Allochromatium vinosum DSM 180: one gene and its partner. The protein of the gene in region 1 binds, or shares a complex with, the protein of each later gene. Links are inferred from orthologs where the notes say so. Each region holds a gene or a part of one and is shown on either strand. Other genes may lie near its edges. The genes, in order: xseA and ALVIN_RS03810.

Region 1 (15,572 bases):
CTTGGCCTTCTGGATGTCCTTGACCGTGATGAGTCCGCGAAGCTCGAAGCGATCGTTGACCACCAGCACCTTTTCGATGCGATGCTTGTGCAGCAGGCCGAGCACCTCTTCGCGGCTGGCGCCCTCCTGGACCGTGACCAGGCGTTCCTTGGGGGTCATGATGGCCGAGACGGGTTCGCCCATGCGGGTCTCGAAGCGCAGATCGCGCCCGGTGACGATGCCGACCAGCTCGCCCTTGTCGGTGACGGGGACACCGGAGATGTTGTTGGCATGAGTGAGTTGCAGCACCTCGCCGATACTCATGTGCGGCGAGACGGTGATCGGATTGCGGATGATGCCGCTCTCGTACTTCTTGACCGCCAGCACTTCGCGTGCCTGACGCTCAGCACTCATATTCTTGTGTATGATGCCGATGCCGCCTTCCAGGGCCATGGTGATCGCCAGACGCGATTCGGTGACGGTGTCCATGGCCGCCGAGACCAACGGGATGCGCAGATCGATCGCGCGGGTGAGTTTGGTGCTGAAGTCGACCTCGTTCGGCAGCACGGTGGAGTGGGCTGGAACGAGCAGGACGTCGTCGAAGGTGAGTGCTTCCTGGATCAGGCGCATGGCTGGAGGCTCCGCGGATCGCGTCGAGAGACTGGGGGGGCCGGAGCAAACGCGCAGAAAGCCCCGGCGGCCTGGCGCCGCCCGGTCGGAGCCGGCTCCCCCGCCCCAACCGGCGGTGCTCTAGATAAACGGGGCAGTGTAAAATAACCGACGCAAAGAGTAAAGATGGAATTCTCACGCGACATCCACAGCGTTTCGCGCCTCGTCAGCGAAGCGCGTGCCGTACTCGAGACCGGCTTTCCGCGGCTCTGGGTGCGCGGCGAGATCTCGAATCTGGCCCAGCCCGGCTCGGGGCATCTCTATTTCAGTCTCAAGGATGCCGGGGCGCAGGTGCGGTGCGCGCTGTGGCGTTCCAAGCGCCAGCGGCTCGCCTTCGGTCTGGCCAACGGGCAGCAGGTGCTGGCGCGCGCGCAGGTTTCACTGTATGAGCCCAGAGGCGAGTTCCAGCTCCTCATCGAGCATCTGGAGCCGGATGGCGAGGGTGCGCTGCGACTGGCGTTCGAGCAGCTCAAGCAGCGGCTCGCCGCCGAAGGGTTGTTCGAGGCGGCGCTGAAGCGTCCGCTGCCGCCCTTTCCGCGTCAGGTCGGACTCATCACCTCGCCGAGCGGCGCGGCGGTGCGCGATCTGATCACGGTACTCGGACGGCGCTTCCCGGCGCTGCCGGTGCTGATCTATCCGGCGCAGGTCCAGGGCGAGTCGGCGCCCGAGTCGCTGATCGCCGCACTCGAACTGGCCAACGTGCGCGCCGAATGCGATGTGCTGATCCTGGCGCGCGGCGGCGGCTCGCTGGAGGATCTCAACGCCTTCAACGACGAGCGGCTGGCGCGTGCCGTCCGGGCGTCCCGAATTCCGGTCGTCAGCGGCGTCGGACACGAGATCGACGTCACCATCGCTGATCTGGTCGCCGACCAGCGCGCGGCCACGCCTTCGGCGGCGGCCGAGCTGGTGGCGCCCTCGGGCGCGCATCTGCGCGAGCGCGTCGCGACACTCTCCAATCGGCTGATCGCCGCCCAGCGGCGGCGACTCGACGCGGCTCGCCAGCGTCTGAACGCGAGCCGGCGCCATCTGAGTCTGCTGCACCCGTCCGCACGGCTCCAGCAACAGGCCCAGCGGCTGGATCGCGCCGAGTGGCGACTGCGCACGCTCATCGCCAATCGGATCAGCGAGGCCCGCCGACGTCTGCAACCGCTCGTCGAGCGACTGGAACGTCAGGCGCCCGCACATCGGATCGAACGCGCACGCTGCCAACTGGAGGCACTGGAACGCCGTCTGCACCGCGCTCAGTACGAGCTGCTGACACATCGGCGCGAACGGCTGTGGCGCGCCGTCGCCGGACTGGAGGCACGCAGTCCGCTGGGCACCCTGAGCCGTGGCTATGCCATCCTGACCCGCTTGCCCGAGGGCGAGATCGTCCGCGATCCGGCTCAGGTCGCGCCGGGCGATCGGCTCCAGATCCGGGTGGCCGGCGGACGCATCGAAGCGGTGGCGCGTCCGAGCGCTCCCGCCCTCGATTGAACTGTCCTTCGCCTCGAAGGCTCTAACAATCCTGACTACAATATTCGGAAATTTTGCATCTGCACTGATAGCGGCCTGTTGTAGTCCATCATTCCTTCCGCGACCGAGGTTGCGGGTTTTCTAGTGGAGTTTTCGATGAAAATCATCACCTTGACCATACCGATCACCCTGAGTCTGTTTTTGATGGGCTGCCAAACGACGACAGCAAACCGAACCGGCACTGGCGCCGCCATGGGCGCGGTGGGTGGAGCCGCGATCGGCTCGCTGAGTGGAGATGCCGGCAAGGGCGCGCTGATCGGAGCCGGCGCCGGCGCGCTGGGCGGCTATCTCTATGATCAGCAGAAAAAGCAGGAAGAACAGAACTACTACTACCAGCAACAACAACGACAGTATCAGCAACCCTATCAACGCCAATACCGCGACTGAACCTGAGTCCGGCACAGGATGCGCGGATGACCGGCCGGCCGAACGATCCGGAGATCGTCGCCCGACCGGAACCGCGCGGCGCCTGCCGGCCTCCGCTCGGCTTTCTCGACAAAGGATTGTTCTCAATTCTTTCGATCGTGTCTAATCCGCTCAGGCAAGCAACATTCCAGCGCGGAGATAACGCGGTTCATGCTGCAACTGAAAGACCTGAGTTTCCGTCGCGGCCCCAATCGGCTGCTCGAAGCATCCACACTCACCATCTATCCGGGCTGGAGGGTCGGTCTGGTCGGGGCCAACGGCTGCGGCAAGTCGAGCCTGTTCGCCCTGCTGCGCGATGAGCTGCACGCCGACACGGGCGAGGTCGTGATCCCGGCCGGCTGGGAGATCGCCCATGTCGCCCAGCACACCCCGGACACCGACCGCCCGGCGATCGAGTTCGCGCTCGACGGCGATCGCGAACTGCGCCGGCTCCAGTCCGAGCTGGCCGAGGCCGAAGCGGCCGGCGAGGGTCTGCGTCAGGCCGAGCTGCACGGACGGCTGGAGTCGATCGGCGCCTATGAGGCCGAGAGCCGGGCCGCGCGGCTGCTGCACGGTCTGGGCTTTGCGCCCGGCGACGAACGGCGTCCGGTCAACAGCTATTCGGGCGGCTGGCGGATGCGTCTGGCTCTGGCCCGCACCCTCATGTGCCGCTCCGATCTGCTGCTCCTCGACGAGCCGACCAACCATCTGGATCTCGACGCCGTCATCTGGCTCGAAGGCTGGCTCAAAGCCTATCCCGGCACCCTGCTCCTGATCTCGCACGACCGCGATTTCCTCGATGCGGTGGTCGGCCACACCCTGCATCTGGAACACCAGCGTCTGACGCTCTACACGGGCAACTACTCGGCCTTCGAGCGCCAGCGCGCCGAGCGTCTGGCCCAGCAGCAGGCGGCCTATGTGCGCCAGCAGCGCGAGATCGCCCACATGCACAGCTTCGTCGAGCGCTTCCGCGCCAAGGCGACCAAGGCGCGTCAGGCCCAGAGCCGTCTGAAAGCCCTGGAACGCCTGGAGCTGATCGCCCCGGCCCATATCGACTCGCCTTTCCGCTTCGGCTTCGAGCCGGCCGAGAACCTGCCGCGCCCGTTGCTGCGGCTCGATGAGGCCGTGGCCGGCTATGGCGAACGGCCGATTCTCGATGGAGTCGGATTCAGTCTCGACCCCGGCGACCGCATCGGCCTGCTCGGACGCAACGGCGCCGGCAAGTCGACGCTCATCAAGCTGCTGGCCGGCACCCTGCCGCTTCAGTCCGGACGCTGCGAGCGCGCCCAGGATCTGCGGATCGGCTATTTCGCCCAGCATCAGCTCGATCAACTGCGTCCCGACGACAGCCCGCTCGCCCATCTGCGCCGTCTCGACCCGCAGGCGACCGAACAGGCATTGCGCGACTATCTCGGCGGCTTCGGCTTCGCCGGCGATCGCGCCCTGGAGCCGGTCGCGCCGCTCTCGGGCGGCGAGAAGGCCCGTTTGGTGCTCGCCCTCATCATCCGCCAGCGGCCCAATCTGCTGCTCTTGGACGAGCCGACCAACCATCTGGATCTGGAGATGCGTCAGGCGCTGGCCGAGGCGCTCCAGGAATTCGATGGGGCACTGGTGCTGGTCTCGCACGATCGCCATCTGTTGCGCGTCACCAGCGATGATCTGTGGCTGGTCGACGGCGGTGCGGTGCGTCCGTTCGACGGTGATCTCGACGACTACCCGGCCTGGCTCGCCGGGCGTCAGTTCCAGGACGAGCAGAAGGGGTCGACAGCAGGCCCGAGCGAACGCGGCGGTGAACGCAAGCAGCAGCGCCGTCAGGCCGCCGAGGCGCGCAAGGCGCTGCAACCCCTGCGCACGCGCGAGAAGACGCTGGAGCGACGACTCGGCGAGCTGGGCGAGCGCCGCGCCGCGCTGGAACAGGAACTGACCGCACCCGAACTCTACGAACCGGCGGCCAAGGATCGCCTGCTGACGCTCCTGGCCGAGCAACGCCAGCTCCAGGCCGACCTGGACGCCACCGAAACGGCCTGGCTGGAGGTGTGCGAGGCCATCGAGCAATTCCAGACCGACGATGCCTGAAACTGGAGCGCGCCGGCGGACCTTCGCCCTGCACTGGAATCGACCGCACTGGCCCTGGCTGGAGCGGTTCTGGCTAGGCACGCGCCACAGGCTCACGAATGCCGCGATCCTGCTCCTGGTCTTGACGCTGTGCTATGGCGTCTGGCCCTATGGCACGCTCTGGCGCCTGGAGCACGCGGTCCTGGCCGGCGATCAGGCCACGGTCGCCGCCCTGGTGGATCTGGATGCGGTGCGCGACGAGATCGCCCGCCGGCTCGACAAGGATCAGGACAGCCTCATCACGGCGGTCTCGGACGCCTTCATCGACTGGCTGGAGGCCGGGCTCCGTCAGCATGGCGTCGACGTGCTCCAGCGGCTGGTGACGCTCGATTGGGTGCGCGAACAGTTCCTGCTGATCCCAACGCTCCAGGGGCCGGGACTCTGGGCGTCGATCTCGGAGATCTTCTTCAGCGCCCCGGACGACCTGCGGGTTCGGATCGAGCGCGCGCCCCTGGCGCCGCCGCTCAACCTGAGACTCCAACTCGAAGGGCTTGCCTGGCGAGTCACCCTGATCCACGACTGAAAACACCCATGAGCGTTCAACACAAAGCCTCCAATCAGGCCCGTCGGATCGTCGCTTCACTGCTGGTGCCGACCGAGGTGCCCTTCAAGGACTATCTGAAGGCGACCGACTATTGCACCGCGATCATGCTCTACACCGACCGCCCGGCCGATTACGAATACATGGTCCAATGGCGTGCGGCCTTCGCGGCCCTGATGGTGGCCGGCGCCGACGAGCGTCAGCGTCTGCTCAAACGCTTGCGCGAGGACTTCAAACAGGGCCACTCGCCGCTGCCGAGCCTTCAGCCCGATGCCTCGACGACGTCCAACTGAACGACCCCATCGACCACTTCGCAACCAGGAGTCCAGGCGCATGTCTTCATCGACCAAGCTCATCCAGAACTGTCCCAACGAATCGACCTTCGATCTGCCGCCCCTGTCGCTCGATCCCGAGGGGATCGCGCACGACTTCAGGCACTATTACGTCCACACCTTCGGGCGCGACCGTGACTGCCTGTCGGCCTACTACCCCTATCGGGCGCTGGCCACCACCCTGCGCGACCGGCTGATGGAGCGCTGGAAGACGACGCGTCAGGCCTATGACAAGACCGGCTGCAAGCGCGCCTACTATCTGTCGCTGGAATTCCTGATGGGTCGGGCGCTGTCCAACGCCACCTTCAACCTGGATCTGGACGAGGCCGTGGCGCGTGGTCTGCACACCCTGGGGCTGGAGCTGGAGGAGATCGCCTCCACCGAACCCGATCCGGGGCTGGGCAACGGCGGCCTGGGCCGGCTCGCCGCCTGCTTCCTCGACTCCTGCGCCACACTGCAACTGCCGGTGCGCGGCTACGGGTTGCGCTACGAATACGGCATGTTCCGCCAGACGATCGAGAACGGCGCTCAGGTCGAGGAACCGGACCACTGGTTGCGCGAGGGCAATCCCTGGGAGATCGAGCGCCCCGAGTTCACCCAGCGCATCCAGTTCGGCGGCCACACCGAGACCCATCGCGATCAGAACGGACGTATCGTCGTGAGCTGGGTCGACACCCATGACGTGCTGGCCGTACCCTATGACGTCCCGGTGCCCGGCTATCGCAACGACACCGTCAACACCCTGCGGCTGTGGAAGGCGGCGGCGACCGACGAGTTCGATCTCGACGAGTTCAACGCCGGCAGTTACACCGAATCCGTGGCGCAGAAGAACGCCGCCGAGCACATCACCATGGTGCTCTACCCCAATGATGCCAGCGAGAACGGCAAGGAACTGCGGCTGCGTCAGCAGTACTTCCTGGCCAGCGCCAGCCTCAAGGACGTGCTGCGCGACTGGATCCGGCTGCACGGACAGGACTTCAGCCGCTTTGCCGACCTGAACTGCTTCCAGCTCAACGACACCCATCCGGCGGTGTCGGTGGCCGAACTCATGCGCCAGCTCATGGACGAGCATCATCTGGAATGGCACGACGCCTGGGACATCACCCGCCGCACCATGGCCTACACCAACCACACCCTCCTGCCCGAGGCGCTGGAGCGCTGGCCGGTACGGCTGTTCCGCCAGCTCCTGCCGCGCATCCTGGAGATCATCTTCGAGATCAACGCCCGCTTCCTCGCCGAGGTGGCGCTGCGCTGGCCGGGCGACGTGGACCGTCAGCGGCGCATGTCGCTGATCGAGGAAGGACACGACCCCCAGGTGCGCATGGCCTATCTGGCGATCGTCGGCAGCTTCTCGGTCAATGGCGTGGCCGCGCTGCACTCACAACTGCTGGTCGAGGGACTGTTCCGCGACTTCCACGAACTCTGGCCCGAGAAGTTCAACAACAAGACCAATGGGGTCACTCCACGCCGTTGGCTGGCCATGTGCAATCCCGGTCTGCGCGACCTGCTCGACGAGACCATCGGCACAGGTTGGACGCGCGACCTGGAACAGTTGTCGCGTCTGGCGCCCTATGCCGAGGACGCCGCTTTCCGCGCGCGCTGGCACGCGATCAAGCAGGCCAACAAGGCCCGGCTCGTCGAGCAGATCGCCGGGATCTGCAAGGTCGAGTTCCCGCTGGAGGCCATGTTCGACGTCCAGGTCAAGCGTATCCACGAATACAAGCGTCAGCTGCTCAACGTCCTGCACGTCATCCATCTCTACAACCGCATCAAGCGCGGTGACACGGCCAACTGGACGCCGCGCTGCGTGCTGATCGGCGGCAAGGCGGCGCCCGGCTATTTCATGGCCAAGCAGATCATCAAGCTGATCAACCATGTCGCGCGCGTCGTCAACATGGACCCGGCGACCGCCGGTCTGCTGCGCGTGGCCTTCGTGCCCGATTATCGGGTGTCGCTGATGGAGGTGATCGCTCCGGGAACGGATCTGTCGGAGCAGATTTCGACCGCCGGCAAGGAGGCCTCGGGCACCGGCAACATGAAGTTCATGATGAACGGTGCCGTGACCATCGGCACGCTCGACGGGGCCAATATCGAGATCCGCGAACAGGTCGGCGCAGACAACTTCTTCCTGTTCGGCCTGACGGCAGCGGGTGTGGAGTCACTGCGCGGTCACTATGACCCCAATGCCATCATCGCCAGTGATCCGGCGTTGTGGGATGTGATGAACCTGCTCGAATCCGGGCATTTCAACCAGTTCGAGAACGGGGTCTTCGACTCGGTCATCCTCTCGATCCGCAATCCGCACGACCCCTGGATGACGGCAGCCGACTTCAGGAGCTATGTCGAGGCCCAGGAGCGCGCGGCAGCGGCCTATCGCGACCGCGAACACTGGTTGCGCATGAGTATCCTCAACAGCGCGCACAGCGGGCGGTTCTCGTCGGATCGCACCATCGCCGAGTACAACAGCGACATCTGGCATCTGGAGACGGTAGCGCCGAAGCGTTAAAGCCAAAGCGATCCGCGTCTCCAGCGGCATTCCCGCCCTCTTCCAGCCGGCAGAGGGCGGATGGCATCAGCATCAAACGCCTCGATTCGCCCGATCGAGGATGCTCAGCTGACTGGCGATGGTCTCCACGCCCGGCATCCGCACGCCCTGTACCGCCGCCTCGCGCAAGGGACGGCGGTACATGTACTCGATCTCCAGCGCGCGCTTGCCCAGGAAATCCAGCCGCATGCTCGGCGCATAGGGCGCCATGCGCTCGGTGGTCGCCAGCAGCTTGGGGATGAAGTCCGGATCGAAAGGGACACCACAGGCGGCCGCCCCCTCGGCGACCTCGTGCATCAGCCGCTCGGCCAGCGCGCGCGCCTCGGGATCGGCCATGATCGCGTCGGTGTTGCGATCGAGCAGCACCGACAGACCATTGAACGGGATGTTCCAGGCCAGCTTGCGCCAGCGTGCCGCCGACAGCGAGGGCTGGACATCCGTCTCGATGCCGCCGGCACCGAAGGCGGCCTGCAGCCGTGGCAGCCAGTCGACCCCGCGTTCGTCCAGCGCCGCCAGACTGACGCGGCCATAGTCCAGATGCACGATATGTCCTGGCCCGACCTTGTTGGAGCACAGAAAACAGAGTCCGGCGATCACGACGGCCTGGGGAAAACGCGCGGCCAGTTCGTCCTCCAGCGTCAAACCATTCTGCCAGTTCAGAATGACCGTGCCCTCGCCCACCAGCGGTGCCAGCAGTTCGGGCAACCGGGCATTCCGGGTCGTCTTGAGTCCAATACAGACCACGTCGCTCGGCGGGATCGGGTCCGAGTCGGCATAGACCTCGACCGGATGATGCAGTCGGTCGCCGAGCGGTGAGTCGACGCGCAGGCCCTGTGCGCGAATCCAGTCGACATCGCTGTGCGCAATGAAACGCACGGTCGCGCCGCCCAGGAGTAGCCGAGAACCATAAAAGCCGCCAAGCGCGCCCGTACCCAGGATGGTGAAGCGGAGGGGGGTGGAGGAAGACATCGCGATCGTTGATTTCCCAAATGTTAGAGGCCGGCGATGGCCAGCCTCGTTGCCGTCACGCCGCGCTAAGCAGCAGATTCAACAAACCACCAGCGCTAGCCGACGCGCCGCGCCGAAATCGGTCTTGCCGCTGCCAAGCTTAGGGATCGCCTCGACACGCCGGACTTCGGCCGGGATGGCCAGCGGATTGGTCCCGCCCGCCAGCATGGGCACGGCGCAGGCTGTCCGGATCGATAGCGCCCTCTTCGGCGACGAGCAGGACGATGCGCTCGCCCTTGCGCTCGTCGGGCACGTTGACCGCGACCAGCTCCAGGTCCGGTTGCTCCAGCGCCTTCCGCACTGAATCCTCGACGACCGTCAGACTGATCATCTCGCCGCCGAGCTTGGCGAAGCGCGAATAGCGGTCGACGATGGTCAGGAAGCCGTCGGCGTCGAGATGGCCCTTGTCGCCGGTCTTGTACCAGCGCATGCCGTCCAGCTCGACGATGGCCTCGGCGGTCTTCTCAGGCGCGCCCAGATAGCCCTTCATCACCTGCACCCCGCCGATCAGGATCAGACCATCCGCGCCGGGCGGCAGGGTCTCCAAGGTCACAGGATCGACGATGCGGAAGCTGGTGCCCGGCAGCGGCATCCCGACCGTGCCCGGACGCGAGCCGGTCTGGACCTTCCAGGTATCGGTCTCCAGCGCGTCGGGCACGTTGACGCTCGCCACCGGAGTGGTCTCGGTGGCGCCATAGCCCTCCAGGATCTCCTTGTGGAACTTGAGCGCAAACCCCTCGCGCACCTCGGGCGCCAGCCGCTCAGCCCCGGCGACGACGATCCGCAGCGACTGGAGCATCAGCGGATGCACCTTGGGACTGCGCGCATAGAGCCGCAGGAAGGTCGAGGTGCCGCAGAGCACGGTGGCGCGATAGCGGGCGATGGCCTTGGCGGTGCCGACCGCATCGGTCGGATCGGGATGGCAGACCATCGGCACACCTTCGAGCAACGGCATGAAGGTGGTCGCCGTCAACCCGAAGGCATGGAACAGCGGCAGATTGGCCAGCAGCACGTCGTCGCGCTCGGTGTTGAGCACGTCCGAGATCTGCCGCACGTTGGCCAGGATGTTGCGATGGGTCAGCTCGATGCCCTTGGGCGCGCCCTCGCTGCCGCTGGAGAAGAGGACGGCGGCGGTATCGTCCGGGCGGCTCGGATGGCCGAACAGGCGTCCGATGGCCGCCGCCGGCAGCAGGCTCGTCAGCCCCAGCGTCAACAGCGCCTCGACGCGCCCGATCCGGGCGCGCAGTCCTTCCATCGGATGCAGGGTCACGCCCGGCAGGGCGCTCGCCGGATCGATGCCGCGCTGTTCGAGCTTGCGCAGGAAGCGGTCGGCGGTGATGACATGCCGCACCCCGGCCTGCTCGACGCTGGCCTGTAGCGCCTCAGGGCTGGCGGTGTAATTGAGGTTGACCACGGTCTTGCCGGCAAGCAGCGCGGCCAGATTGGCGATGGCCCCGGCACTGCTCGCCGGCAGCAGGAGACCGATCGCCGACTCAGGCGCCAGACGTCGGATTCGGCGCGCAAACAGTGCCACGGCCGTCAGCAGGCGGCGGTTGGTCAACGTGGTTCCGACCGAGTCGACGATGGCCAGTGCTCCTGGATCACGCTTGGCCGTTTCAAGCCAGACCGCCGGCAAGGTCGGCAGGGTCTCGACATAGGCCCGCCAGGACGTCACCGACAACTCGAACACCGCCTGCTTGACCCGCTCGGCGCTCGACTCCAGCGGCAGCGGCGACCCGAAGGCGACGATCACCTCGCGCACCCGCCCCTGGCGGCGATTGGTGCGCAGCTTGCCGCTGGCATAGGAGAAGCGGCTGCCCCAGAGTCCGCGCTGATAGAACGGCAGGATGACACCTGAGCCGGCCGCCCGCGCCGACAGCTCGAAACCGCGCTTGAACTCCGAGAGCTGACCGTTCTTGCTCAGCGTCCCCTCAGGGAACAGACACACCACCTCGCCGGCATCGATCAGCTGTGCGATGGTCTGGATCGCCTGACGGCTGCTGGCGCGCGAGATCGGCACCACGCCGAAGAAGTCCAGGAACCAGCGCAGATACCAGCGCTCGTAGATCCAACGTTCCATCACGAAGCGCACCGGACGCGGGCTGGCCAGCTGCACCATGGCCCAGTCGATCCAGCTCACATGGTTGCCGAGCAGCAGCACCCCGCCCTGGGCCGGCATGTTCTTCAGCCCGATGACGTTGAGCCGGTAGCGCGTGGCCATCAGGCGTCCGATCAGGAAGCGCACCAGCGACTGCGGGAGCTGATGGATGGTATAGAGCGCCCCGCCGAGCGCGATGACCGCCAGCGCCAGCATCAGGACCAGACCGCCGACCTCCAGCCAGGCCGCCAGCACCGTCAGCCCCAGGAAGCCCAGCATCACCAGGTTCTGCACGAAGTTGTTGGCCGCCAGTACCCGTCCGAGTCCGGACTCACCGGCGTTGAACTGGATGAGCGCGTTGAGCGGCACCAGGAAGAACCCGGCCAGAACCCCGAGCACCAGGAAGTTGAGCGCATGCGCCCAGCTCGATCCCAGCCCCGGCAGCAGGAACAGCGCCAGCGCGATGCCGCCGGCGCCGACCGGGATCAGCCCGGTCTCGATGTGATGGCGCGAGACGCGCCCGGCGATGATGGAGCCGAGAATGATGCCCACGCCCGAGCAGGCCAGCATCCCCTGGATGACCACGGTGTTGGTCTCGCCCAGAGTCTCCTTGGCGAAGGCCGGGAAGGCGGCCAGGATCACCTGCGAGATGGCCCAGAAGATCGACAGCCCCACGATCGACAGCCAGATGACCTGGTTGTCCCAGGCCGCGCGCAGGTTGTCGCGCAGATAGCGCCCGCTTGCGTAGCGTCCCCAATCGAAGCCGAGTGCTCCGCCCTCGCTGGTGCGCGGCAGCCGGTAGGCGATGGCCAGTTCCACCACCGAGCACAGCACCAGCGCCCAGCCGAGCGGCGCGATCAGCCCCATGATCGCGTCGGGCGTGTCGAAGGTCGCACCGGCGAGTCGGTTCTCGAACAGGATCGAGAAGACGAAGATCCCTGCCAGGATGGCGGTGGTGGTGGTCGCCTGCACCCAGCCGTTGGCCGTGGCCAGCGCTTCCTTGCCGACCAGTTCCTTGATGTAGCCGTACTTGGCCGGCGAATAGAAGGCGCTCTGCGCCGCCAGCAGGAAGGTCATGGCGAAGGCCGGCCAGAACCAGCCCAGGTAGTAGAAGAGCGTGATGCAGAGCGTCAGACCCACCGCAACCCAGGCCGTTGCGCGCATCACGCGATTCTTCGGGAAGCGGTCGGCCATGAACCCCGAGGGCGTGAACAGCAGCACGAAGGGCAGCAGGATGAGCGCATTGACGATGGCCGTCAGCAGGATCTGCGCGTCGCCGTCATAGGTCTTGAACAGGGTGTTCTGGATGACGATCTTGTGCCCCAGGTCGACGAAGGCATTGAGGAAGATCATCAGGACATAGGGCAGGAATCCGGCGATGCGAAAGAGTTGACCCACGGCAAGCCCCCTTCAGAGATGTGACAGGATTCAGACCGGCGCCGACACGCCCAGCGCCTCCAGATAGGCCCGCGCGCTGTGCATCCATTCGTACTCGGCCACGGCGGCACGCAGGTCGGACGCCGGGTGCGGATGGGCCAGCGTCTCCAGCATGGCCGAGGCCAGTGCCTCGACATCGCCCACGGGCACCAGCGGCCCATGACGCCCGCCGGCCAGGATCTCCGACGGCCCGCTCGGGCAGTCGGTCGCGACCACAGGCACGCCCAGCGCCAGCGCCTCGGTGAGCACGTTCGGCGAGCCTTCCCAGGCCGATGAGAGCACGAACAGCGCCGCGCGCGCCAGATAGGCCGGAAGCTGGGGCTGGAATCCAGGCAGCGCGACATCGGCGCTCAGGCCCAGCTCGGCGATCAGCGTCTCCAGTCCGGCGCGCCCGCCGCCCTCGCCCAGGATCATCAGCCGACAGTCGCGCTCGGCCCGGACGCGGGCGAAGGCGCGGATCAGGGTCGGAAAGTCCTTCTGACGCTGAAAACGCCCCGCGCCCATGATGACCGGCGGCTGTCCGGGCGCCAGCCAGGGGTGCGGACAGGGAGCCGCCGCCGCTTCGTACAGACTCGGCGTGATGACCGGATTGCGGATGACCTGAATCCGCGCGCGCGGAATCCGGGCGATGCGCGCCGTGTCCTCGGCCACACCTTCGGAGACGGCGACGATGCGGTCGAGCGCCGGATAGAGCCGGCGAATCGGCCAGTAGCGCAGCCGGCGTTCGACGGCGCTACGTTCGGCCATGGCGGTCGAGAGATTGGTTCCGAGCCGCAGCACCAGCCGCGTATCCACACCGCTCAGGGCGCGCGCCAGCACGGCGGCACGTCCGGCGCGATCCTTGGCCGCCAGCAGGGCACGCGGTCGGTGTCGACGCAGATAACCTGCCAACTCAGGCACAGCCAAAAGCGTATGGCGCGCGTGCAGCCGGATTTGCTCGACCGATGCCGGACAGTGCGCCAGATGCGGACTCTCGTCACGGATCAGCACCAGCTCCACCCGCTCGCCCAGCGCGACGAAGCCATGCAGCAGATGGATCAGCATGCGCTCGACCCCGCCCGCGCCCGAGAACGAGGCGAAGACGGCGATCGGGCGTTCGGTGTCGTTGATCAACGGTTGACTGGGCATACAGCGACTTGGATTCCAAGATCGACGGCCGGGCTTGACGCTTCCATGTGCCGGCCGCGTCTGGTCACGCGGCACTGGCCTGGATGAAGCGACGCCGGACTCAATGGAAGATGTCGCGATAGGCGGTATAGGCCGCGATGGTCAGCACGGGCACGATCACGAGCCAGCCCAACAAAAAAGGGATCGAGCCGACGAAGAACAGGACGAACGCGATCAGCCCGAAGACCAGGAACGGCAGGATGTTCTTCAGACAGCCCATGAAACTGAGCTTGAAGGCCTGCATGACGGGCACGGCGTCCAGGGCCACGAGCGCCGGGGCGAAGAACATGGCCATGGCCAGTGGGATGCCGAGCAGCAGCGCAATCAGGACCGGCAGCATGAACGACGGACCGGCGGCCATGGACTCGAACGGCTCGGGCGTCATGGTCATGCCTGGAGCCATCTCGGGAACCATCATCCCCGAGCCGCCGACCATGACGATGTACAGCAAGCCGATCACCAGCCCGATGAGCAGCACCAGCCCCAGATAGACGACGCCGACGAGTGCCAGCGGCCCCGGTCGCACAGAGAACCCGGCAAAGAGCCGACCGACGCCGAATCCCTCGCCGCGATCCTGAGCCTGGGCGCCGAGCATGAGACCGGCGGTGAGCATGGGACCGAGGACAGTGGTCGCCAGCCCGCCGACCAGCGGCACCAGACCGACCACGATGACGATCAGATAGAACAGCAGCAGGGCGCCGATCCAGGCCCAGGGCGCCTGCCTGAACAGTCCCCAGGCGTCCTGTATCCACCCCCAGCCGCGACCGGCCTCGACCGCGTTCGGCTCGCTGATCCGATCCGTGAATCCGTCGACATCGATACGCGGCGACACCCCGGAACCCGACGCCGCCGGCTTGTCCAGCGACGGTCCGGATGCAACCGACTGCGCTTCGACATCGACCTCCAGCCCCACCGAGGCCAGCACCTCCCGATAACGCTCGGCCTTGGCGGCACTCAGATCATGCTTGATGACCCGTCCGCTGCCGTTCATCACCAGCTCGCGCGCCTCCTCCTCGCTCATGTTGAACGTGCGCGCCAGTTGCTCCACGACCTCGTGATGACTGTGGCCCAGCGACAGCCGCCCCGAATAGACGATGCGATAGCGAGTGTCCACCTGCATACCCCCTATGTTGCGTTGTGACCGTTAGACCAGGCAGCGTTTCAACCAGTCGAGCACGCCCGGCTCGGCGGCCCAGACGTCGCGCATGGCCTCGCGATACAACCAGGCCTGATCCTCGCCGCCGAGGGTGACGCCGAGCGGATCGAGGCGCGGTTGCTTGATGCGCTTGCGCGTCAGATAGCGCGGGATGCGCGGCAGGCGGCGGATGGCGGTCTTGAGCACGGTGCGCGCCCGCTCCTCGCGTCCGAGCCGATAGAGCGCCAGCACCTCGCCGTAGGCCAGGTCGGCGAGCAGATCGTCCGGGAAGCGCCGCGCCAGGGCCAGGGCGCGCTCGTCCTCGCCGTCGCGCAGATAGAGGTTCATCAGCTCGGCACGCGCGCCGTGGTTGTCCTGAGGGTTGAGACGCAGCAGGGTTTCGAGCGTGCGCCGCGCTTCCTCGGAATGTCCCTCCTGGGCCTGCGCCAGATAGCGCCGGAACAACAGCCGCAGCGCCGGGCGGTTGGCCTCGATCGACCAGGGCAGTTGCCGACCCGAGTCCGGCGGCAGCACCTGCTCCAGGATCGACCAGGCGCGATCGAGTACGGGCGTGAGCAGGGCATGGGCGATCCAGGGCAAGGCGCTCTCGGGATGCACATAGAGCG
Region 2 (15,476 bases), 2.2 Mb from region 1 along the record:
TCCTTCCATGGCGGGCTGATCGGTGTGATGGTCGCGATCTGGCTGTTTGCGCGCCGTCATCGGCTGCACTTCTTCCAGGTCGGCGACTTCCTCGCACCCCTGGTGCCGACCGGACTGCTGGCCGGGCGCATCGGCAACTTCATCAATGGCGAACTCTGGGGGCATCGCACCGAGTGGCCCTGGGGTTTTCAACTTTCCTGCGAGCGCTTTCCGCGTCAGTGTCTCGACCAGCCGGCCGACGCCCTGCTGAGTCCGGCCGTGCACGCCTCTCAGCTCTACGAGGCTGCACTCGAAGGACTGGTACTGTTCGCCGTGCTCTGGATCTTCTCCAGCCGTCCGCGTCCGATGATGGCGGTCTCGGGGCTGTTCCTGCTGGGCTACGGCGGTTTCCGCTTCCTGGTCGAATTCGTGCGCGAACCCGATGCCCACATCGGCTATCTGGCCTTCGACTGGCTGACCATGGGGCAGATCCTGTCGCTGCCGATGATGCTCGCGGGTGCATTGCTGCTCGCCCTGGCTTATCGTCCGCGAAAGACGGCCTGAGCACGATTTGCAGGCAACAAAAAACCGGCTCAAGGCCGGTTTTTCGTGTCTTCAGTACGAGCGTCTTCGCGATCAGGCCATGGCCTTGATGTGGGCGTTCAGACGGCTCTTGTGACGCGCCGCCTTGTTGGCGTGGATCAGGCCCTTGCGCGCGGCGCGGTCGATACGCGGCACGGCGTCTTTGAACGCCTGCACGGCCGCTTCCTTGTCTTCGGCGCGGATCGCCTTGATCACCTTCTTGATGAAGGTGCGCAGGGTGCTGCGCTGAGCCATGTTACGCTGACGACGGTCTTCCGCCTGACGGGCGCGCTTGCGCGCTTGAGGTGAATTAGCCAACTGAGTCTCCCGAGAATTCGATGTCTGACGCGGTCGAGGTAAAAACGATGAAACCGCGTGGAGGGTCGGCCAGCAGCTTGGGCCACACCGAACGCGGTTTTAGACGACGCAGTATTTCGGATCGGAGCACGATTGTCAATTATAATCAGCGCCTTTTCCTGTCTGGAGCCGCCTCCGATCCATGGCCTCGCTGGTTGCCTCGTTCGCCAAGGTGGGCGGCGGAACGCTGTTGTCGCGTATTCTGGGATTCGTGCGGGATCTGACCATCGCGCGCGTGTTCGGCGCCGATGCGGCGACCGATGCCTTCTTCGTCGCCTTCAAGATCCCCAATTTCGCGCGCCGGCTGTTCGCCGAGGGCGCCTTCTCGATGGCGCTGGTGCCGGTACTCAACGACTATCGCGAGCGACAGGGGCTGCCGGCGCTCAAGTCCTTCGTCGATGACCTGACAGGCACACTGGCTGCTGCGCTACTCCTGATCACCGGACTCGGCATTCTGGCCGCACCGCTGCTGATCCTGGTCTTCGCGCCCGGCTTCGGCGCGGACGCCGATCAACTCGCGCTGGCCACGATGCTGCTGCGGCTCACCCTGCCCTATCTGTTCTTCATCACGCTCACGGCGCTGGCCGGCGCCCTGCTCAACACCTATGAACGTTTCGGGGTGCCGGCTTTCACTCCGGCGCTGCTCAACATCGTCCTGATCGGCTGTGCGTTGTGGCTGGCACCGTTGCTGGAGACGCCGATCCTGGCGCTGGCCTGGGGCGTGCTCGTCGCCGGGCTGGTGCAACTGGCGTTTCAACTGCCCTTTCTGGCACGGCTCGGGCTGTTGCCGCGACCGCGCTTCAAACCGCGCGATCCGGGCGTGATCGCTGTTTTCAGGCGTCTGGGGCCGGCGGTGCTGGGCGTGTCCGTGGGCCAGATCAGCCTGCTGCTCGACACCCTGCTGGCCTCGGTGCTCGTGACCGGCAGCATCTCCTGGCTCTATTACTCGGATCGGCTCATGGAACTGCCGCTCGGCCTGCTGGGCGTGGCGCTGGGCACGGTGATCCTGCCGCGTCTGTCGCAACGTCAGGCCGCGCAGGATTCCGAGCGCTTCTCAGATACGCTCGACTGGGCCTTGCGGCTGGCACTGCTGCTCGGTCTGCCGGCGGCGGTCGGACTGCTGGTGCTGGCCGAGCCGGTGATGGCCACACTCTTTCTGTCGTCCGAGTTCGGCGCCGACGACGTCACCCAGGCGGCGTACTCGCTCATGGCCTATGCGCTCGGGATCCCGGCCTTTCTGGCGATCAAGGTGCTGGTACCCGGCTATTACGCCCGGCAGGACGTACGCACGCCGGTTCGGCTGGCGCTGATCGCGCTCGGTGTCGGGCTGGTGCTGCATCTGCTACTCATGGTGCCGCTGGGACATGCCGGCCTGGCGCTCGCAACAGCGTTCACGGCCGCGCTCAACGCCGTCCTGCTGCTGCGCGGACTGAGGCGATCGGGCATCTATCGCCCCCCCCCCGGCTGGACGCGACTGCTCGCTCAGACGTTGCCGGCCAGTTTGGCGATGGGGCTTGTGCTGCACTGGGGTCTTGGAGAGCGTGCCGACTGGATGCTTGCGGACGCCTGGACGCGGATCCTGGAGCTGACGGGCTGGATTCTGGCGGGCGGATTGGTTTATGTAACACTCTTGCTCGTCGCCGGACTGAGACCGCGTGATCTGCGCGAGTGTCGTTGATGGGCATTTCCGCCTCACCAGACGGCGACTTGCCGGCTTGAAGTCCCTACGAAGGCGCTCAGGCCGCCAGTTCAGTCAATACCTCGGGATGCTTGGCGACGATCTTCAGAAGACACAGCACCGCGCCCGGCGGCGTGAATCGACCCTGCTCCCAGTCACGCAAAGTTGCCACGGGCGTCTGAATCAGGTCGGCGAACTGAGGCTGCGAAAGCCCCAGCGCCTGACGCGCGGATCTGACGAGCATCTGCTCCGGGGTCGTGGTGCGCGCGACGAGGCCGTCGCGCATCTCGGCGAGGCTCTCGCGCAGACCCGGCAAGGCTTCACCCGCGTCCTGTTCGATGGCGTCGGCGATCTGGTCGATGTTCATCGGGCGGCCCTCAATATGTCGTTGGGTTGGATGCTGGACTGATCCGACTTCGCATAGATCGCGACCAAACAGACCACGCCTTGCGCCATGAAGTTGAAGTAGATCACGCGCACGCCGCCGCGCTTACCTTTCGCTTGAGCCACCCAGCGCACTTTCCGCGCGCCATCGGCGCCTGGGATCACGTCGCCGGCCAGTGGGTTCCGGGCGATCCAGGTCACGAAATCGAGCCGCTCGTCTTCCGACCAGATGGCGTCGGCCTGTTTCTGAAAGGTCGGAGTTTCGATGACGGTTTGCATGGGCCGCATGGTACGGGAATCCCGTATCGCGAACAATCCCCTGACACACGACACCGGCGCAGATCCACCAGATTGCCCCGATCAGGACACCTCGGCCAGATCCCCCTTCTCCTGCAACCAGGCCCGCCGGTCCGCCGCGCGCTTCTTGGCCAGCAGGCGGTCTAGCAGTTCGTCGGTCTCACGGTCGTCGTCGATGGTGAGCTGCACCAGGCGGCGCGTGTCGGGATGGATGGTGGTCTCGCGCAGTTGCGCCGGGTTCATCTCGCCTAAGCCCTTGAAGCGCTGCACATTGACCTTGCCCTTGATCTTCTCGGCGGCGATGCGGTCGAGGATACCCTTCTTTTCGTCGTCGTCGAGCGCGTAATAGACCTGCTTGCCGACGTCGATGCGATAGAGCGGCGGCATGGCGACATAGACATGCCCCTCGGCCACCAGACGCCGGAAGTGCTTGAGGAAGAGCGCGCACAGCAGAGTGGCGATATGGGCACCGTCCGAGTCGGCGTCGGCCAGGATGCAGATCTTGCCGAAGCGCAGCCGGCTCAAATCATCGCTGCCCGGATCGACGCCGATGGCCACGGCGATGTCATGCACTTCCTGCGAGGCCAGCACCTCCTCCGGCGCGACCTCCCAGGTGTTGAGGATCTTGCCGCGCAACGGCAGGATGGCCTGGAACTCGCGGTCGCGCGCCTGCTTGGCCGAGCCGCCGGCCGAGTCGCCCTCGACCAGGAACAGCTCGCCGCGCTCGGGATCGGTCGCGGTGCAGTCGGCGAGCTTGCCGGGTAGCGCCGGACCCTGGGTGATCTTCTTGCGCGTGACCGTCCGCCCGGCACGCAATCGCGCCTGAGCCGCGCCGATCGCCAGCTCGGCGATGCGCTCGCCCTCGGCCACATGCTGATTGAGCCAGAGGCTGAACGAATCCTTGACCACGCCCGAGACGAAGGCCGCGCACTCGCGCGAGGACAGCCGTTCCTTGGTCTGGCCCGAGAACTGCGGATCGAGCAGCTTGACCGACAGGATGTAACTGACGCGGTTCCAGACATCTTCCGGCGCCAGCTTGACGCCGCGCGGCAGCAGATTGCGGAACTCGCAGAACTCGCGCACCGCCTCGGTCAGCCCGGTGCGCAGACCATTGACGTGGGTGCCGCCCTGAACGGTCGGGATGAGGTTGACATAGCTCTCGGCGATCGGCTCGCCGCCACCCGCTCGAATCGGCTCCGGCAGCCAGACCAGCGCCCAGCTCGCCGCCTCGGTGCGCCCTTCCATGTCGCCGACGAAGGGTTCGGACGGCAACGTCTCGACGCCGCTCAACGACTGGAGCAGATAGTCCTGAAGCCCGTCCTGATAGCACCAGACCTGCTCCTCGCCGCTGGTCTCATCGCGAAAGCGCACCTCCAGCCCCGGACAGAGCACGGCCTTGGCCTGGAGCAGATGGGTCAGCGGACGCACGGCGAACTTGGGTGAGTCGAAATAGCCGGGATCGGGCCAGAAGCGCAGTCGCGTCCCTCTGTCGTTGCGCTTGACCGTACCGACCACGTCCAGATCGCTGACCTTGTTGCCGTCCTTGAAGGCCATGTTGTATTCCTGGCCGCCGCGCTTGACCCAGACCTCCAGATGCCGCGAGAGCGCATTGACCACGGACACGCCCACGCCGTGCAGACCGCCCGAGAAGCGGTAGTTGTCCGAGTTGAACTTGCCGCCCGCGTGGAGCTTGGTGAGGATGACCTCGACTCCAGGCCGTCCCTCCTGCGGATGGATGTCGACCGGCATCCCGCGCCCGTCGTCCTCGACCTCCAGCGAGCCGTCGGCATGGAGCGTGACTGAAATGCGCTTGGCATGACCGGCGAGGGCTTCGTCGACACTGTTGTCGATGACCTCCTGGGCCAGATGGTTGGGACGAGTGGTGTCGGTGTACATTCCGGGGCGCTTGCGCACCGGATCGAGGCCCTGGAGGACTTCGATGGCTGAGGCGTCGTAATGGCCGGTCATGGACGGGCGGATCTTCCTGAAGGCTGAAAGGGTTGAATCTGAGAGTCGCCGGAGCGGTCGCGCTGGTTTGACCGCTCAACCGAGCTACGGTACCGTACCTGCAAACCCGGATTCAAACCCAGATGAAACAACCCAAGACCCCGCCCCCACCCGCGTTCGAGCAATCCCTGACCGAACTGGAAGCCGTCGTCGACGCCCTGGAACAGGGCGAGATGACGCTCGAAGACTCGCTCGCGGCCTTCGAACGCGGCATCGGCCTGACCCGCGCCTGTCAGCAGGCGCTGGAAACGGCCGAGCAGCGGGTGCGGATCCTCACCGACGCCCGGCCGGACGCCGAGCCAGAGCCATTCGACGCCCATGACTGATCACACCCTGGATGACTTCCGCGCGCGCTGTGCTGCGCGTGTTGAGACTGCGCTCGACCAGATCCTGCCGCCCGTGAGCGTGCAGCCGTCGCGACTGCACGAGGCCATGCGCTACACGGTGCTGGCCGGGGGCAAGCGTATCCGTCCGCTGCTGGCCTATGCCGCCGGCGAGGCGCTCGGACTCGACGCCGCCCTGCTCGACCACCCGGCCTGCGCCGTCGAGATGATCCACGCCTATTCGCTGATCCACGACGATCTGCCGGCGATGGACGACGACGACCTGCGTCGCGGGCGTCCGACCTGCCATCGCGCCTTCGACGAGGCCACGGCGATCCTGGCCGGCGATGCGCTCCAGACGCTGGCCTTCCAGGCGCTGGCCGAAGCGCCGGGGCTGAGCGCCGAGTCGCGCGTGGCCATGGTGTCGGCACTCGCCCGCGCCAGTGGGGCGCGCGGCATGGTCGGCGGTCAGGCGATGGATCTGGAGGCCGAGGGCACGCCGCTCGATCTGGTGCAGCTGGAGAACATCCACATCCACAAGACCGGCGCCCTGATTCGCGTCTCGGTGCAGATGGGCGTGCTGGCCCATGGCGGACTCGACGCGGACAAGGCCGAGCGGCTCGACCATTACGCCAAGTGTCTGGGTCTGGCGTTCCAGATCCAGGACGACGTGCTGGATGTCGAGGGCGACACCGCTCAGATCGGCAAGACCGCCGGACGCGACCAGGAACTCAACAAGGCCACCTATCCGGCGCTGGTCGGTCTGGCTGAGGCCAAGGCCATGGCCAATCAGCTCATCAACGAGGCCATCGAATCCGTGTCGATCTTCGGCGAGCGCGCCCAGCCGCTGGTCTGGATCGCCAACGCCCTCCTGGGACGCAAGAACTGACCGAATACGCGGGAGAGGGGACGCACGGCGACATTGAACCGCCGCCCCTCGAACCACACTAACCCCAGCACTCGGCCCGGTCGCCCCATCCGACTTGGCCGAGCCGCCAGCCGCCCCCATCTTCCAGCCATCCATTCCGACGACGACACTATTCCCATGGAGCCATCGACCCCATCCCCCTGCTCGACCAACGCCACCTGCGAGATCGCCGACGTCCAGGGGAGCGCCGACACCCGCCGCATCGCCATCGACAAGGTCGGCATCAAGGACATCCGTCATCCAGTGCGGGTACTCGACCGCAGCGGCACCGAGCAGCACACGGTGGCGAATTTCAACATGTACGTCTATCTCCCGCACGACTTCAAGGGCACGCACATGTCGCGCTTCGTGGAGATCCTCAACCGCCACGAGCGCGAGATCAGCGTCTCGTCCTTCAAGACCATGCTCAGCGAGATGTCCGAGCGTCTGGAATCCGAGGCCGGCCACATCGAGATGCGCTTCCCCTTCTTCATCAACAAGAAGGCGCCGGTCTCCGGGGTCGAGAGCCTGCTCGACTACGAAGTCACCTTCATCGGCGAGATCCGCAACGGACAGCCGCGCCTGGAACTCAAGGTCATGGTGCCCGTCACCAGCCTCTGTCCCTGCTCCAAGGAGATCTCGGCCTTCGGTGCGCACAATCAGCGCTCGCACGTCACGGTCCAGGTGCGCATGGAGCGCTTCATGTGGCTGGAGGAACTGATCGAGCTGGTCGAGCGTGAAGCGTCGTCCGAACTCTATGGCCTGCTCAAGCGCCCGGACGAGAAGTTCGTCACCGAGCGCGCCTACACCAATCCCAAGTTCGTCGAGGATCTGGTGCGCGACGTGGCCAAGCGGCTCAATGACGACCCGCGCATCCTCGCCTACACGGTCGAGGCCGAGAACTTCGAGTCGATCCACAACCATTCGGCCTATGCCCTGATCGAGCGCGACAAGGCCGCTGAGTCCCGTTTGGCGGAGAGCGCGCTCTGAGTCCGGTCGAACCCCGCTGTCTGCTGCTGCACGGTTTCACGGGCAGCGGGGCCGACTGGTCGAGCGTCTTTCCCGAGGATCCGGAGCGGCTGGCGCTCGACCTGCCGGGGCATCTGACCAGCCCGGATCCGACGGGCGATTATCTCGATGAGATCCGCGCGTTGCTCGACACGCTGCCGGCGAGCATCGACCGGATCATCGGCTATTCGCTCGGCGGTCGGATCGCGCTCAGCCTCATCCAGCTCGCGCCCGAGCGTTTTCGTTCCGCCGCGATCATCTCGGCCCATCCCGGACTGCTCGACCCGGCTTTGCGCGAACAGCGCCGGCTGGCCGATCAGGTCTGGATCGACCTGCTGCGCGATCAGGGAATCGACGCCTTCGTCGCGGCCTGGGAGCATCAGCCCCTGTTCAGAACCCAGGCACGGCTCGCACCCGAGATCCTGGCACGTCAGCGCGCGCAGCGTCTGAGTCAGCGTCCGGAGGGACTGGCCAGGGCGCTCGAACGGCTTGGACTGGGCGAGATGCCCAGCACCTGGGAGGCGCTCGCGCGCTACCAGGGTCGGCTCGACTGGATCATCGGCGGCGAGGACACGCGCTTCCAGGCGATCGCGCACGAAGTCTTGGCGCATCGTCCGGCGACCCGGCTGCATGTCCTGGAGGACGTGGGTCACAATCCGCTGCTGGAGGCGCCCGAGCGGCTACGCACCTGTTTGGAGCACGCGAAGACGTCGCCTTCCAATGCGCTCAGGATTTCGATCGCCTAGAATCGCCGAATCTCTTTGCGCTCTTCGCGTCTTTGTGGTTCAAATCCCCAACCCATTCCAATCCTGCTCGCTCCCGCTCCTATGTTCAGCCATCCCATCTCCGGGGCCGGTTATCTATTACAGGGCCTGAGGCTCATCACCCGCCCCGGAATCAAGCGTTTCGTGGCCATTCCCTTACTGCTGAATCTGCTGATCTTCTCGGCGGCCATCTATGCCGGCATCAGCCAGTTCGAGGGACTGATGCAGCTCATGGAATCCAGACTGCCGACCTGGCTGGGTTGGCTCGAATGGCTCATCTGGCCGCTGTTCGTCCTGCTGCTGTTCGTCTTCGTCTTCTACACCTTCGGTCTGCTCGCCAACCTGATCGCCGCGCCCTTCAATGGACTGCTGGCCGAGAAGGTCGAGCTGCTGCTGACCGGCCGCCCCATCGAGCAGGAGGGCGATTACGCCCGGCTCTTGGCCGAACTGGGGCCGACCCTGCTCGACGAACTGCGCAAGCTCGCCTATGCCCTGCTGTGGGCGATTCCCTTTCTGTTGCTGCTGTTCGTGCCGCTGGTCGGGCCGGTGCTCTGGTTTCTCTATACGGCCTGGATGCTGGCGGTCGAATACAGCGACTATCCGATGGGCAATCACGGTCTGCGCTTCGCCGAGATCCGGCGCCGACTGCGCGAACGGCGTACGCTGAGCTTCGGCTTTGGCGCGGCGGCGGCCGGGATGGCGATGGTGCCGGTACTCAACTTTCTGCTGATGCCGGTCGCAGTGGCCGGGGCGACGGCGATGTGGGTGCGTGAATTCCGTTCGTCCAACGGCTATCAGGGGCCGCATCAGTCGCGCGTGGCCACGCACTACATCCTGCTGACCATTGACCATCTCTCGGGACGCATGGATGGCGAGATCCTCGCCGGGCCGCTCACCGGACGCACGCTCGACGCGACCGAGACCGGCGAGCTGCTCGGTCTGCTCGATCTCTGTTATCGCACCGACGCCGAGTCGGCCGAGGCGCTGGAAGCCTATCTGACCCACGAGCGCGGTCAGCGTTTCCAGGAACCGCCGCCGCGCCCGGACACCGAACGCGCACCGCCACCGCCACCGCCAACCGACCGACCCGGCCTGGACGAGAACGAGGCACGCGCCATCCTGGGTCTCGCGCCCGATGCCGGCGCCGATGCGATCCAGGCCGCCCATCGACGCCTGATCCAGCGCCTGCATCCGGATCGCGGCGGTTCGGACTATCTGGCCGCCAAGGTCAACGAGGCCAAGCGGGTGCTGCTGGCGTCCCAAGTCTGAACGCTCAGACCACGGCGCGCAGCAGATCGACCCGATGCGGCTTGAGGAAACGCGCACCCTCGGGAGTCAAATGACGCTCGAAGGCGGCGCGGATCTCAGCGAGCCGCGCCGCGTCGAGGTCACGCTCGGTATGCGTGACCTGGATGAAGCGCTCGGCGAAGGCGTCCCAGTTCGGATAGACGCCTTCCGACTGGTAGAACACCTGACGCTCCCAGGCGAAGCGCCCCGAGTCGACCGCGCGCTCGATGGCGGCATAGGCCGCCGTGCGCACGAGGCGCTCGTCATGGATCAGTCGCATGACCGCGTTGAACGCCCCCCAGTAGACGGGTTCCGAGACATAGACGTAACCGCCCGGCGCCAGTACGCGCCGGATCTCGGCGAGTGCGCGGTCCATGAACTCGACCGGCACATGATGAAGCGACTTGAACAGAAAGACGCCGTCATAGGTCGCGTCTGCATCGTCGATCGACTCGGCACCGCCGAACCGGAACTCGACAGTGGGCAGATCCTGAACGGCCAGATTCTTCGCATGCTGGATACGATCGACCTCGGTCGCCGTCACCCGGCGTGCGCCCAGGTGCGTGGCGAGCAGCCGGGTCATCCAGGCCGCGCCGCAGCCCAGTTCCAGCACCTGGCGTCCCGCGACCTCGACCAGTTCCTCAACGATCCGGATCTCGTCGCACGTCCGGTAACCGACAGGGTCGGTCTGGATCATCTGTCTCGGCATGATAGCCTCATCTCGGATTTCAACGTTCAGAGTTGTGTTCATGGCGTTCGAGCCTAAGGTCGACGGCGAGACGCCCACTTCCATCATCGCGCCCAGGAGCCGAAACGCATGAATGAACCGTATACCCGCTTGGACAAATGGCTCTCGATCCTCTTTCTCTACACCGAAAAGCTGGTGCTCGTCGTCATCGGCGGACTCGCGCTCCTCGGCATCGGGGAGTTGATCTGGAGCATCTATCAGCTACGCGCGATCCGCCTGGAGGATCTGCTGATGATGTTCATCTTCATCGAGATCATGGCGATGGCCAATGTCTACTTCATGCGGCGCAGCGTGCCCTTCACCTACCCCATGTTCATCGCCGTCACCGCGCTCTCGCGTCTGATCGTGCTCCAGGGCAAGGAGCACAGTGCCGCAGGCTTGATCTACGAGAGCGGCGCCATCCTGCTCATCAGTCTCGCCATTCTCGTCATCCGTTTCAGTCAGCAGTTCAGCACCGGCATCCTGGAACGGCGCGAGGCCCACGAGGATCGTCACGAATGAGACGACGATGGTCCGGCGGGCACTCCGGATGGAATGGCGTATTATAGCCGCCTTGTTGAATAGACCCGGCTCCCTACGCTCGTGATCGTGATCGAACTCCTCGCCTATCTCGCCATCGGCGCGCTCTCGGGTGTCATGGCCGGACTCTTCGGTGTCGGTGGCGGCGCCATCATGGTTCCGGCCCTGATGCTGCTCTTCGGCGCGCTCGGCGGCGTCGGCGGCGACTGGCTGGCCCATCTGGCGGTCGGAACCTCGCTGGCGACCATCATCGGTACGGGCGCGGCCTCCACGCTCGCACACCACAGACACCGGGGCGTGCGCTGGGATATCGTCTGGCCACTGGCGCCCGGCATCGTCATCGGCGCCCTGGCCGGAGCGGCTCTGGCCGGCTGGATTCCGAGCCTCTGGCTGCAACGGATCTTCGCGGTTTTTCTGACCTATGTCGGCATACGCCTGCTGGCGGCTCCCGCCACGTCCATCACCGCGTCGCACTCGCTGCCGGGGCGCGTGGGGCTGACGACTGTGGGCGGCGGGATCGGGCTGCTCTCGTCACTGGTCGGAATCGGCGGCGGGACGCTCACGGTGCCCTTTCTGAGCCGTCATGGTCTGGGGATGCGTCAGGCCGTGGCGACCTCGGCGGCCTGCGGGCTGCCGATCGCCGTGGCCGGCGCGCTGGGGTTCATGCTGGTCGGTTGGGGTCGCCCTGGATTGCCCGCGTTCAGCACGGGTTTCGTCTACTGGCCGGCGGTGGCGGCCATGCTGGCCGCCAGCATGCCGATCGCCCCGCTCGGCGCCCGACTGGCCCACACCCTGCCCGTGCCCCTGCTCAAGCGGCTCTTCGGCGGGCTGTTGCTGCTGATCGCCGCGCGTCTGGCGTTTTCCTGAGAGGTCCGGACGCTACCTGGCCGTGTCCGGATTCAGGATCAGCCGACGATAGAGATAGAGCTGACCGTTCTGGTCGCGCAGTGCCAGCCGGCCCTGATCCAGGGCGAACTCGAAGGTCTGGGTGAAGTTCTCGGTACGATTGCTCAGCTCGACCCGATCGGTCTGAACCCGGATCTGGCCTTCGATGTAGCCCCGACAGGCTGAATAGAGACGATAGAACCCGCCCTGAACGATCAGGAGGCCGCCCTGGTTGTCCTCCCAGAGTCCGTCCAGCGACGTGCCGGTCCAGGGCATGGCGCCGCCGCTCGCCCCCTGCATGGCGCGCCAGGCCGAATCGGCCATGGTGCTCCCCGGATCGACATTGGCCGTGAAGCCCATGCTCTCCATCATGCGCGCGATGGCATGCGCCATGGCCTCGGCCGCCGTCTGCTGGGCGGTGGCGGGCTGAAGCGGTAGTCCAGCGAGGATCAGGGTCAGAATGAGCGCTTGGCGCGCGCGCGGACGCATGATGGACGATCGGACTCGAATGGCTGGCATGAGGCGCTGCTGGCTGCACGACACGAGGTCGGGCCGATAGGTGAAGACTGGGCGGAATGTTCCACGAGCGGCGCAGTGTAACAGAGCCGGGAATCCGGATTGAAAATCCTGTCGCGCTCATTGCGCCGGGGACTGGCCCCGAAAATCGCGTCCGGGCACCGGCGGCAGGAACTCACGCAGGCGGCGCGACTCCAGCCCCAGACGGTCGGCATAGATGATCCGATAGCTCAGGACGCGCTCGACATAGCCGCGCGTCTCGGCGAAGGGGATGCGCGCGATCCAGAGATCGGCGTCCATACAGGTCTCCGGCAGCCAGCGCTCGACACGCGCGGGACCGGCGTTGTAGGCCGCCGTGGCCAGCGCCGCATGGCCGAAGCGGTCGCGCATCCGCGTCAGATAGGCACTGCCGAGCGTGATGTTGCGCTCGGCGTCGAGCAGATCCCAGCGCGAGGGTTGGGGCCGCCCCAGCTCGGCGGCGACTTCGCCGGCAGTCGCCGGCATGAGCTGCATCAGACCGACGGCGCCGGCCGGTGAGGCGATGGTGCGCGCAAAGACACTCTCCTGGCGCATCACGGCCTGAATCCAGTCCGGCTCGATGCCGATCTGCCATGCCTGTTCGGCGGCCAGATCACGATAGGCGAGCGGAAAGCGGATCTCCAGATCGTCCCAGTAGCCTGCGCGGACGAGCATGACGATGGCCTGATCGTGCCAGCCGCGATCGTGGGCGAGCCGCGCGGCGGCCATGAGTCCCTCGGTGCCCAGCCGGCTGGCGAGTGTGCGCCATTCGCGCCGCACATCGACCTCGCGGCCGAGCTGGTCGAGCGCGAGGATGCGCCGGTAGGCCGGCTCCTGGGCCAGCGTCCGGAGTCGCTCCGGCGCGACCGGCACCGGGCGATGCTCCAGGTTGTAGGGCCGATCCAGACGATCGGCGGCCATGAAGCCCCAGAAGCTGCGTTCGCGCGCCGCCGCGCCGAGTGTCGCCTGTGCGGCCTCCGACTGGCCAAGGAAGGCCTGGGCCACGCCCAGCCAATAGAGCCAGCGCTCGCGCTTGATCTCGCCCTCGGGCATCCGTTCGATCCATTTGGCCAGCCAGTCCCAGGCGCGCAGCGTGATGGCCGCGCGCAGACGGCGTTCCTGCTCGGGCAGATTGTCCGCGTTCGGCTCGATGGCGTCCCAATAGAGCAGCCCCAGGCGATCGCCGGCCTCGGCCAACGCCCGTCCGACGGCCACCTGCGCCCGTTCATGTGCATGCTGGTCGTCCGCCAGGGCCGGCTCCAGACGCCGCAGCGCCAGCGCGGCCCGATCGGGATCGCGCCGCGCCAGATGCGTGATGCCATGCGCCAGAATCGCCGCACGCATGGGATGTGGCGTCTGGAACAGACCGGCCTCCAGAATGCGCTCAGGCATCTGATCAACCGACAGCCAGAGCCTGAGCCAGGGCCGCTCGGACTCGGGCAGCCGCCGACCGAGATAACGCGCCAGCCCAGTCCTTCCAGCCTCCAGCGCCAGCCGGATGCGCGCCCAGACCCGTTCGGTCGTCAGATGTCCCTCGGCGCTCCAGCGCTCGAACACCGGGTCACAGGCATCCGGCCGCGACTGACCCGACAGCCAGATCGGCTCGACCTCGGGCAGCGCCTCCTCGACGCGCCCGGTCTCGATCAGGGCGCGCAGCTGGAGACAGCGGCGCTCGACCGAGTCGTCCGGCTGATAGACACGCACGTAATCGCCCCAGCGCCCGGCGTCGGCCAGACGGCGCAGATAAGCCGGACGCAGCCGCTCGGCCAGTGGGGTGTCGGAATAGTCGTCGAGAAAGGACTCGATGCGCGCCTCCGGTGCGTGATCCAGATCGCGCGTCAGCTCCGCGAACAGCAGATAGGGATAGAGCGGGTCATCGCGCAGACCGTCCGCCAGTGTCTGAAAGGTCGCCGGATCGCCGCGTTCGAGCGCCGACTCGGCGGCGAGGAAGTCCGCACGGGAGTCGGCGCGGGCCTCCAGGACCACACCGCAGGAGACGGCGAGCAGCACAACGGTTAGCATGACCGGGAAAGCGGCCGAACGCCGTGACCGCTTCGACAGTGACAGACTCATCGGATTTGGCCTATTGGGGAACCTCAGACATGCGAACGACCATTGTAGTCATCATTTCACTCCTGGTCGGTGCCTCCTTCGGCGGCATCATGACACTCGGCTTCGGCTGGGGCATGGGCGCGGCGAGCGGGATGCTGATGGGAACCCAGGCCGGGGTCTGTCTCGCCGTCGAGACCGCGCGCCGCCAGGGCGGGATGGACGAGGCCAAGCTGGATGCCCTGGTCGCCGCCAGCGTCGAGCACATCCGTTCCAAGGGGTCCTCGGTACCGCTGCAAGCCGAGATCGAGTGGGTCCAGAACGCTGCCGGCTGCACCAAGCTGGTCGAACAGCTCGACAAATGAGGCCCGGGGCGTGTCGGTAGCCGTTCGAGGTTGCCGACACCGCATGGGGCTATACTCTTGAATCGTAGGGACTGACGCTCAAGCTCCAAACCGCGAGGCGTGAGGAGGTGCCCCATGCCAACGATTCGACAGCCCGCCGTGGCCGATCGATTCTATCCAGGCGATCCCGTCGAGCTGGGCAGGATGCTCGATGCCCTGCTCGCCGATTCGCCTGCGTCGGCCGCATCCCGCCCCGGCACGGCGCCGCCCAAGGCACTGATCGTGCCTCATGCCGGTTACATCTACTCCGGTCCCATCGCCGCCACCGCCTATGCCACGCTGGCGCCGGTGCACGATCAGATCCATCGGGTCGTGCTGCTGGGTCCATCGCATCGGTTGCCCTTCATGGGACTGGCGGCGACCAGCGCCGATGTCTTCGCCACCCCGCTCGGCCCGGTTCCCATCGACCGTGCGGCCGTCGAGCGCACCCTGACGCTGCCGCAGGTCCGGCTGCTCGATGCCGCGCACGCCCAGGAGCACAGTCTGGAGGTCCAGTTGCCCTTCCTGCAACGGGTGCTCGACGACTTCAGTCTGGTGCCGCTCGTGGTCGGTGAGGCCGCACCCGAATCGGTGGCCGAGGTGCTGGATCTGCTCTGGGGCGGACCCGAGACCCTGATCCTGGTCAGCTCGGACCTGACGCACTATCTGGACTACCGCACCGCTCAGCGCATCGATGCCGCGACCTCCGAGGCCATCGAGGCGCTGCGTCCCGAGGCGATCGGCTCTGATCAGGCCTGCGGCCGTGCTCCGTTGAACGGACTGCT

The links.
Region 2: the proteins of xseA (region 1) and ALVIN_RS03810 are in contact, whole or in part, in a cryo-EM structure (PDB 8TXR), measured with the Escherichia coli proteins. The link is inferred for Allochromatium vinosum DSM 180 from one-to-one orthologs.

Annotation. Positions count from the first base shown.
Region 1 is NC_013851.1:3,065,115-3,080,686, forward strand. The notes cover bases 1-2,949. They hold xseA (exodeoxyribonuclease VII large subunit), read left to right. Parts: upstream 1-774; coding sequence 775-2,124; downstream 2,125-2,949. Other genes in these bases: guaB (IMP dehydrogenase), read right to left, coding at 1-609; ALVIN_RS13530 (YMGG-like glycine zipper-containing protein), read left to right, coding at 2,260-2,550; ALVIN_RS13535 (ATP-binding cassette domain-containing protein), read left to right, coding at 2,740-2,949. In the rest of the region: more of ALVIN_RS13535, read left to right, coding at 2,950-4,644; ALVIN_RS13540 (DUF2939 domain-containing protein), read left to right, coding at 4,637-5,206; ALVIN_RS13545 (hypothetical protein), read left to right, coding at 5,215-5,517; ALVIN_RS13550 (glycogen/starch/alpha-glucan phosphorylase), read left to right, coding at 5,558-8,062; ALVIN_RS13555 (2-dehydropantoate 2-reductase), read right to left, coding at 8,135-9,070; ALVIN_RS13560 (acyl-[ACP]--phospholipid O-acyltransferase), read right to left, coding at 9,210-12,605; ALVIN_RS13565 (glycosyltransferase), read right to left, coding at 12,636-13,772; ALVIN_RS13570 (BPSS1780 family membrane protein), read right to left, coding at 13,873-14,931; ALVIN_RS13575 (tetratricopeptide repeat protein), read right to left, coding at 14,956-15,572. UniProt on the Escherichia coli protein: Bidirectionally degrades single-stranded DNA into large acid-insoluble oligonucleotides, which are then degraded further into small acid-soluble oligonucleotides.
Region 2 is NC_013851.1:884,135-899,610, reverse strand. The notes cover bases 4,136-6,988. They hold ALVIN_RS03810 (exodeoxyribonuclease VII small subunit), read left to right. Parts: upstream 4,136-5,367; coding sequence 5,368-5,610; downstream 5,611-6,988. Other genes in these bases: folE2 (GTP cyclohydrolase FolE2), read left to right, coding at 6,653-6,988; ispA ((2E,6E)-farnesyl diphosphate synthase), read left to right, coding at 5,603-6,496; parE (DNA topoisomerase IV subunit B), read right to left, coding at 4,136-5,245. Outside these bases: lgt (prolipoprotein diacylglyceryl transferase), read left to right, coding at 1-543; rpsT (30S ribosomal protein S20), read right to left, coding at 616-879; murein biosynthesis integral membrane protein MurJ, read left to right, coding at 1,061-2,596; ALVIN_RS03825 (helix-turn-helix domain-containing protein), read right to left, coding at 2,655-2,963; ALVIN_RS03820 (hypothetical protein), read right to left, coding at 2,960-3,259; more of parE, read right to left, coding at 3,341-4,135; more of folE2, read left to right, coding at 6,989-7,504; ALVIN_RS03795 (alpha/beta fold hydrolase), read left to right, coding at 7,501-8,268; sulfate transporter CysZ, read left to right, coding at 8,350-9,555; ALVIN_RS03785 (class I SAM-dependent methyltransferase), read right to left, coding at 9,560-10,282; ALVIN_RS03780 (phosphate-starvation-inducible protein PsiE), read left to right, coding at 10,391-10,822; ALVIN_RS03775 (sulfite exporter TauE/SafE family protein), read left to right, coding at 10,904-11,707; ALVIN_RS03770 (hypothetical protein), read right to left, coding at 11,720-12,214; ALVIN_RS03765 (transglycosylase SLT domain-containing protein), read right to left, coding at 12,362-14,281; ALVIN_RS03760 (hypothetical protein), read left to right, coding at 14,362-14,673; amrB (AmmeMemoRadiSam system protein B), read left to right, coding at 14,788-15,476. UniProt on the Escherichia coli protein: Bidirectionally degrades single-stranded DNA into large acid-insoluble oligonucleotides, which are then degraded further into small acid-soluble oligonucleotides.